One region of the Streptomyces sp. NPDC003943 genome, then DNA from elsewhere that is predicted to be linked to it. Evidence: predicted binding sites of a transcription regulator. Region 1 holds the regulator's gene; the other holds the start of a gene.

Region 1 (4,416 bases):
CGCCGGGGGCCGGGCGGGAGGTCCTGTCGGACGAGGACCGGCGGGTCGAGCGGGTGCTCCTTGAGCTGCGGCTGCGCGAGGGGGTCGAGCTGGGGCTGCTGAAGCCGGCGGGCCTGGCGGCGGCGGAGCGGGCGCGGGCGGACGGGCTGCTGGACGGTGCGGCGTACGCGGAGGGGCGGGCGGTACTGACGCTGCGCGGTCGGCTGCTGGCCGACGCGGTGGTCCGGGACCTGGTGGACTAGGCCGCCCCCTGCCCGGCGCCGGGCCGTCGCCCGCCCCAGCCCGTGCGGGCTGCGCCCGCCGTGCCACCCTCGCCCGTGCGGGGTTGCGCCGGACCTGCCGACACCCGTGCGGGCCGCGCCGGGCCTGCCCACACCGCCCCGTGCGGGCCGCGCCGGGCCTGCCCAACCTCTGTGCGGGGGTGGGCGACGCCCCCTGCGGGACGGATGTTCACGACGGGCGGTGGCGGGGCAGCCCTGGCCGGAGCGCGCCCACAGTGGGGGCGCCAGGCGGCTGGGACGGGGCCCTATGGTGCCGTTACGAAGTCGATCAGTTCTTCGACCCGGCCCAGCAGTTCCGGTTCCAGGTCCTTGTACGACCTCACCCGCGACAGGATGTGCTGCCAGGCCGCGCCCGTGTTCTCCGGCCAGCCGAGGGCGCGGCAGATGCCCGTCTTCCAGTCCTGGCCGCGGGGGATGGTGGGCCAGGCGGGGATGCCGAGGGCGGCGGGCTTCACGGCCTGCCAGACGTCGATGTAGGGGTGACCGACGACGAGGACGTCGGGGGAGGAGACCTGGGCGGCGATGCGGGACTCCTTGGAGCCCTCGACCAGGTGGTCGACCAGGACGCCGAGGCGGGCGTCCGGGGCCGGGGCGAAGTCGGCGACGATGGCCGGGAGGTCGTCGACGCCCTCCAGGTACTCGACGACGACGCCCTCGATCCGCAGGTCGTCGCCCCAGACGCGCTCCACCAGCTCGGCGTCGTGGCGGCCCTCGACGTAGATCCGGCCCGCCCTGGCGACCCGTGCCCGGGCGCCCGGGACCGCGATCGAGCCGGAGGCGGTACGGGTGGGACGCACCGGGGCACCGGAGGCGGGGCGGACCAGGGTGACGACCCGGCCCTCCAGGAGGAAGCCGCGCGGTTCCAGCGGAAAGACCCGGTGCTTGCCGAAGCGGTCCTCCAGTGTCACCGTGCCCGCCTCGCAGCGGATCACGGCACCGCAGAACCCGGTCGTGACCTCCTCGACGACGAGGTCACGGTCCGCCGGGACTTCCGGCACGGGCGCCGAGCGCTTCCAAGGAGGTGTCAGATCCGGGTTGTAGCTGCGCATTTGGGGGACGCTACGACACCTCGAAGCGGCGTGCCAGTTCATCGCGCTGGCGTCGTACGAACGCCGCGTCGACCACGGCGCCGTGCCCCGGCACGTACACCGCCTCCTCGCCGCCCAGCGAGAGCAGCCGGTCGAGGGCGGCCGGCCAGCGGGTGGGGATGGCGTCCGGGCCCGCCTGGGGTTCGCCGGACTCCTCGACGAGGTCGCCGCAGAAGACCACCTCGGGGGCGCCGGGTACGAACAGGGCCAGGTCGTGGCCGGTGTGGCCGGGGCCGACGTTCGCGAGGAGGACCTGGCGGCCGCCGAGGTCGAGGGTCCACTCGCCCGAGACGGTGTGCCGCGGAAGCACCAGCGCCTCGACGGCCTCCGCCGCGGCCGCCTCGTCCACCCCGTGCCGTACCGCGTCCGCGCGGAGCTCCTCCGCCTCCCGCCGCAGCAGCGCGTCCACGCCCACCGCGCCGAACACCTCGGCCCCGGCGAAGACCGCCGTGCCGAGCACATGGTCGAAGTGCGGATGACCGAGTGCGATGTGCGTCACCCTGCGGCCGCCCGTGAGAGCCGCCACATCCGCGTGGAGTTCGGCGCCCTGCGCGAGCGTGGCGCCCGTGTCGTACAGCAGCACCGCGTCCCGCCCGGCCACCAGGCCCACCGTGGCGTCCCAGCCCGGCAGCCGGCGGCGCCCCACGCCCTCGCCGAGCCGCTCCCACCCGTACGCTTCCCAGTCCATGTCCATGGCGAGACGCTAACCGTTGCGCCGCCGCCGAGCCCGCCTCCTTGCCAGGAGCGATGTCCGCCGCCGTACACTGGCCGGGGGTTTCCTGGCACTCGGACAGGGCGAGTGCCAAAAGCGGAGCAACCGGAACCGGATCGACAGCTGGAGGTGCGCGCGATGCTCAGCGAACGCAGACTCGAGGTGCTGCGCGCCATCGTCCAGGACTACGTCGGGACGGAGGAGCCCGTCGGCTCCAAGGCGCTGACCGAGCGGCACAAGCTCGGCGTCTCGCCCGCCACCGTGCGCAACGACATGGCGGTCCTGGAGGAGGAGGGCTACATCGCCCAGCCTCACACCAGTGCCGGCCGCATCCCCACCGACAAGGGCTACCGCCTCTTCGTCGACCGACTGGCCGGCGTCAAGCCGCTGTCCACCCCCGAGCGGCGCGCCATCCACAACTTCCTCGACGGAGCCGTCGACCTCGACGACGTCGTCGGCCGCACGGTCCGGCTGCTCGCGCAGCTGACCCGGCAGGTCGCCGTCGTGCAGTACCCGTCGCTGACCCGTTCGACGGTCCGGCACGTGGAACTGCTGTCGCTCGCCCCCGCCCGGCTGATGCTCGTGCTCATCACGGACACCGGCCGGGTCGAGCAGCGCGTGGTCGACTGCCCGGCGCCCTTCGGCGAGACCTCCCTCGCCGACCTGCGGGCCCGCCTCAACAGCCGCGTCGTCGGCCGCCGCTTCGCGGACGTGCCGCAGCTGGTGCAGGACCTGCCGGAGTCCTTCGAGGACCAGGAGGACCGCGGCACGGTCACGACCGTGCTCGCGACCCTGCTCGAAACCCTGGTGGAGGAGCAGGAGGAGCGGCTCATGATCGGCGGCACCGCCAATCTGACCCGCTTCGGACACGACTTCCCCCTGACGATCAGGCCCGTCCTGGAGGCTCTGGAGGAGCAGGTCGTGCTCCTCAAGCTGCTCGGCGAGGCCAAGGAGTCGGGCATGACCGTACGGATCGGCCACGAGATCGCCCACGAGGGCCTGACGTCCACGTCGGTCGTCTCGGTCGGCTACGGTTCCGGCGGCGAGGCAGTCGCCAAACTCGGCGTGGTCGGACCGACCCGCATGGACTACCCCGGAACGATGGGAGCGGTACGCGCAGTGGCACGTTACGTCGGACAGATCCTGGCGGAGTCGTAAGTGGCCACCGACTACTACGCCGTACTCGGCGTACGCCGCGACGCGTCGCAGGACGAGATCAAGAAGGCGTTCCGACGCCTCGCCCGTGAGCTTCACCCGGACGTGAACCCGGACCCGAAGACGCAGGAGCGGTTCAAGGAGATCAACGCCGCTTACGAGGTGCTGTCGGACCCGCAGAAGAAGCAGGTCTACGACCTCGGCGGCGACCCGCTGTCCGCCTCCGGCGGCGGTGCCGGGGCCGGCGGCTTCGGCGCGGGCGGCTTCGGGAACTTCTCGGACATCATGGACGCCTTCTTCGGTACGGCGTCCCAGCGCGGCCCGCGCTCGCGCACCCGGCGCGGCCAGGACGCGATGATCCGCCTGGAGGTCACCCTCGACGAGGCGGCCTTCGGCACCACCAAGGACATCCAGGTCGACACGGCCGTCGTCTGCACCACCTGCTCCGGGGAGGGCGCCGCGCCCGGCACCTCCGCGCAGACCTGTGACATGTGCCGCGGCCGCGGTGAGGTCTCCCAGGTCACCCGGTCGTTCCTGGGCCAGGTCATGACCTCGCGTCCGTGCCCGCAGTGCCAGGGCTTCGGCACGGTCGTGCCGACCCCGTGCCCCGAGTGCGCCGGCGACGGCCGCGTGCGGTCCCGCCGTACGCTCACCGTCAAGATCCCGGCCGGTGTCGACAACGGCACCCGCATCCAGCTCGCGGGCGAGGGCGAGGTCGGCCCCGGCGGCGGCCCCGCCGGCGACCTGTACGTCGAGATCCACGAGATCCCGCACGAGACCTTCCAGCGCCGCGGCGACGACCTGCACTGCACGGTCACCATCCCGATGACGGCGGCCGCGCTCGGCACGAAGGTGCAGCTGCAGACGCTCGACGGCCTTGAGGACGTCGACATCCGCCCGGGCACCCAGTCCGGCCAGTCGATCCCGCTGCACGGCCGCGGCATCACCCACCTGCGCGGCAACGGGCGCGGCGACCTGATCGTCCATGTCGAGGTGCAGACCCCGACGAAGCTCGACGCGGAGCAGGAGCGACTGCTGCGCGAGCTGGCCAAGCTGCGCGGCGAGGAGCGCCCGCAGGGGCAGTTCCAGCCCGGCCAGCAGGGCCTGTTCTCGCGCCTGAAGGACGCGTTCAACGGACGCTAGGCGTTTCTGCCGGGGGTCCGGGGGTCGTCCCCCGGGT
Region 2 (4,416 bases), on a different contig from region 1:
GCAACCCGACCCACTCCTTCAAGGACCGGGTCGTCGCCCAGGCCATCGAGGCCGCCCGCGCCTTCGGCTTCACCACCCTCTCCTGCTCCTCCACCGGCAACCTGGCCGGCGCCGTCGGCGCCGCCGCCGCCCGGGCCGGCTTCCGCTCCTGCGTGTTCATCCCGCACGACCTGGAGCAGGGCAAGGTCGTCATGGCCGGCGTCTACGGCGGCGACCTCGTCGCCATCGAGGGCAACTACGACGACGTCAACCGCTTCTGCTCGGAGCTCATCGGCGACCCGCTCGGCGAGGGCTGGGGCTTCGTCAACGTCAACCTCCGCCCGTACTACGGCGAGGGCTCCAAGACGCTGGCGTACGAGATCTGCGAGCAGCTCGGCTGGGTCATCCCGGACCAGCTGGTCATCCCGATCGCCTCCGGCTCCCAGCTCACCAAGATCGACAAGGGTCTGCAGGAGCTCATCAAGCTGGGCCTGGTCGAGGACAAGCCGTACAAGATCTTCGGCGCCCAGGCCGAGGGCTGCTCCCCGGTCTCCGCCGCCTTCAAGGCCGGCCACGACGTCGTGCGGCCCCAGAAGCCGAACACCATCGCCAAGTCGCTCGCCATCGGCAACCCGGCCGACGGCCCGTACGTGCTCGACATCGCCCGCCGGACCGGCGGCGCCGTGGAGGACGTCAACGACGAGCAGATCGTCGACGCCATCAAGCTGCTCGCCCGCACCGAGGGCGTCTTCGCCGAGACCGCGGGCGGCGTGACCGTCGGCGTGACGCGGAAGCTCGTCGAGAACGGCGTCATCGACCCGTCGAAGACCACCGTCGTCCTCAACACCGGTGACGGACTCAAGACCCTGGACGCCGTGGCCGACACCTCTCAGGCGACCGCCACCATCCGCCCGAGCCTCGACGCGTTCCGCGACGCCGGCCTGGCCCACTGACCGCTCCGAGAAAGGCACGCACCGACATGGCCGTGAACGTCCGCATCCCCACCATCCTCCGCACCTACACCGGCGGCCAGTCCGAGGTCGCCGCCGAGGGCGCGACCCTCGCCGAGGTCATCGCCGACCTGGAGAAGAACCACGCGGGCATCGCCGCCCGCGTCCTCGACGACCAGGGCAAGCTGCGTCGCTTCGTCAACGTGTACGTGAACGACGACGACGTGCGATTCGAGCAGGGTCTGGAGACGGCCACGCCGGACGGTGCCGGCGTCTCCATCATTCCGGCCGTCGCCGGCGGCTGACCTTCAACACAGGGCCGGCGGCTGCTGAGCCTTACCCGCGGTCCTACCCGCGGGTACCGAAGTTCCCTGAATTGCCCCTTCCGCAGCAAGAAGCGGAAGGGGCAATTCTGCATGGTTGAGCGCGGTAGAGTTGGGGAAGTCCCCTCCGCTGCGCATGCCAGACGCATATGAGAATGCGCCTCGGCACGACAAGAAGCAGCCAAAGTGCCCGTGCCTTGTGTACCTTCTGCGCACTTTGCCGGGCCCGACTTGCCCCGGAATTCAGCGTAATCTCCCCAATTCCCCTTTCCGGCGTGCCCAGAATTCTCGTCCGATTGACCTGTTGCAGAGGGCAGTTGGGCAGATACATTCAGCCGCGGTCGACGCGTTCCGGCGCAGGGTCTGACCCGGGTCCGCGAAGTGCGGATCCGCGCAAGGGCCAGTAATAGGGGAGTTAGGCATGGCTCAGGGCACCGTCAAGTGGTTCAACGCGGAGAAGGGCTACGGCTTCATCGCGGTCGACGGTGGTGCGGATGTTTTCGTCCACTACAGCGCGATCCAGATGGACGGCTACCGCACCCTTGAAGAAGGGCAGCGGGTCGAGTTCGAGATCTCGCAGGGCCAGAAGGGTCCGCAGGCGGACATGGTCAAGCTCGCCACCGCCTGAGCGCGGCGCGATCGGCCACCGACGCACTTCCGTCGAGGGGCCCGCATCCTGACCGGGATGCGGGCCCCTCGCGCGTGCGCGGGCGCGTACGGGTTACGTGTACGGGTGCGCGTACGGGATCGGGAGCGCCGGTCGTGCGCCCGAGAGGTGGTCGATCCTCCGTAGTCGCTTGCACTCGCATGGGGCGAGTGCTAATCATTGGCGTTAGCACTCTCACGCTGAGAGTGCTTACGAGGATCGGGCAGACGAGGCCGCCGACCGCGTGGGGCAAGGAACCACGAGGACGCGCCGGCCGTCCGTCGCGGGCGTCGGCGCGGTCCTGGAGCGTTATCCACCCCATGTCCGGGAGGACCACTTCACATGGCCAAGATCATCGCGTTCGACGAGGAGGCCCGGCGCGGTCTCGAGCGCGGCATGAACCAGCTCGCTGACGCCGTCAAGGTCACCCTCGGCCCCAAGGGCCGCAACGTCGTCCTCGAGAAGAAGTGGGGCGCCCCCACGATCACCAACGATGGTGTCTCCATCGCCAAGGAGATCGAGCTCGAGGACCCGTACGAGAAGATCGGCGCCGAGCTGGTCAAGGAAGTCGCCAAGAAGACGGACGACGTCGCCGGCGACGGTACGACCACCGCCACCGTTCTCGCCCAGGCCCTGGTCCGTGAGGGCCTGCGCAACGTCGCCGCGGGTGCCAACCCGATGGCCCTCAAGCGCGGCATCGAGAAGGCCGTCGAGGCCGTCTCCGGTGCGCTGCTCGACCAGGCGAAGGAGGTCGAGACGAAGGAGCAGATCGCCTCCACCGCCTCCATCTCCGCCGCCGACACCCAGATCGGCGAGCTCATCGCCGAGGCCATGGACAAGGTCGGCAAGGAAGGCGTCATCACCGTCGAGGAGTCCCAGACCTTCGGTCTGGAGCTGGAGCTCACCGAGGGTATGCGCTTCGACAAGGGCTACATCTCGGCGTACTTCGCGACCGACATGGAGCGCATGGAGGCCGCGCTCGAGGACCCGTACATCCTCATCGTCAACTCCAAGATCTCCTCCGTGAAGGACCTGCTCCCGCTCCTGGAGAAGGTCATGCAGTCGGGCAAGCCGCTGCTGATCATCGCCGAGGACGTCGAGGGCGAGGCCCTGTCGACCCTGGTCGTCAACAAGATCCGCGGCACCTTCAAGTCCGTCGCGGTCAAGGCTCCGGGCTTCGGCGACCGTCGCAAGGCCATGCTGAACGACATCGCCATCCTCACCGGCGGCACGGTCATCTCCGAGGAGGTCGGCCTCAAGCTGGAGAACGCCGGTCTCGACCTCCTGGGCCGCGCCCGCAAGGTCGTCATCACCAAGGACGAGACGACCATCGTCGACGGTGCCGGTGACAGCGAGCAGGTCGCGGGCCGCGTGAACCAGATCCGCGCCGAGATCGAGAACTCCGACTCGGACTACGACCGCGAGAAGCTCCAGGAGCGCCTGGCGAAGCTCGCCGGTGGCGTCGCCGTCATCAAGGCCGGTGCCGCGACCGAGGTCGAGCTCAAGGAGCGCAAGCACCGCATCGAGGACGCCGTCCGCAACGCGAAGGCCGCCGTCGAGGAGGGCATCGTCGCCGGTGGTGGCGTGGCCCTGCTGCAGGCCTCCGCGGTCTTCGAGAAGCTGGAGCTGGACGGCGACGAGGCCACCGGTGCCAACATCGTCAAGCTGGCCCTGGAGGCCCCGCTGAAGCAGATCGCCGTCAACGGTGGTCTCGAGGGCGGCGTCATCGTCGAGAAGGTGCGCAACCTGCCCGTCGGCCACGGCCTGAACGCCGCGACCGGTGAGTACGTCGACATGATCGCCGAGGGCATCATCGACCCCGCCAAGGTGACCCGTTCCGCGCTGCAGAACGCGTCCTCCATCGCGGCCCTGTTCCTCACCACCGAGGCCGTCATCGCCGACAAGCCGGAGAAGGCCGCCGCGCCGGCCGGCGGCGGCATGCCGGGCGGTGACATGGACTTCTGATCCTGACGGATCGGACGTTCACGGCTTCATCGCTTCATCGCTGAACGCGACCGAGGGCGGCACCCCCACTGGGGGTGCCGCCCTCGGGCTTTGCCGGGCCGTCGGTCAGCGCACGTCGACGTAGTCGTTGTACGCGGCCGGCGCGTTGAAGTGCGTGCCGTCACCGCTGTGCCGGATGGTGTACGAACCGTCCACCGTCGCCGTCGTCCGGAAGGTCACGGCGCCGTTCGCCGCGGTGCGGCCGGTCGCCAGCTGCTTCCACGCCGTGGAGCCGCGCGCCTGGAACCACAGGGTCACGGGAGCGTTCCCGTATCCCTTCCACACGCCGCCGACCGCCTGCTGGAGCGTGCCGGTCACGGTCATGGCCGCGCCCTTGCGCACCGGTTCGGGGTTGGCGTTGACGCCGATGATCCGGGTGGCGGTGCGGGTGACGTAGAACGGCTTGCTGACGGAGTCCGCGTAGTAGTCCGACTCCAGGTGGTGCAGCCGGAACCAGCCGCCCCGGGTCCACACGGCGACGCCGAACGCCACGCGCGGGCTGGAGTAGTAGTTC

Evidence for each region. Region 1 encodes HrcA, which represses chaperone genes, less so after heat shock. Its sites were predicted from a motif close to TTNGCACTCNGNNNNNCNGAGTGCNAA; they were not measured.
Region 2: groL (chaperonin GroEL) is a predicted target of HrcA. The motif match lies at 2,049-2,075, and genes of this name have one in related genera.

Annotation. Positions count from the first base shown of each region.
Region 1 is NZ_JBSGIW010000109.1:18,543-22,958, forward strand. It holds gene hemW (radical SAM family heme chaperone HemW) at 1-242, shown strand, start outside; gene ACWEV0_RS31610 (DUF3097 domain-containing protein) at 527-1,330, opposite strand; gene ACWEV0_RS31615 (MBL fold metallo-hydrolase) at 1,341-2,063, opposite strand; gene hrcA (heat-inducible transcriptional repressor HrcA) at 2,220-3,239, shown strand; gene dnaJ (molecular chaperone DnaJ) at 3,240-4,379, shown strand.
Region 2 is NZ_JBSGIW010000027.1:35,275-39,690, reverse strand. It holds gene thrC (threonine synthase) at 1-932, shown strand, start outside; gene ACWEV0_RS14220 (MoaD/ThiS family protein) at 959-1,234, shown strand; gene ACWEV0_RS14215 (cold-shock protein) at 1,674-1,880, shown strand; gene groL (chaperonin GroEL) at 2,241-3,863, shown strand; gene ACWEV0_RS14205 (carboxypeptidase-like regulatory domain-containing protein) at 3,969-4,416, opposite strand, start outside.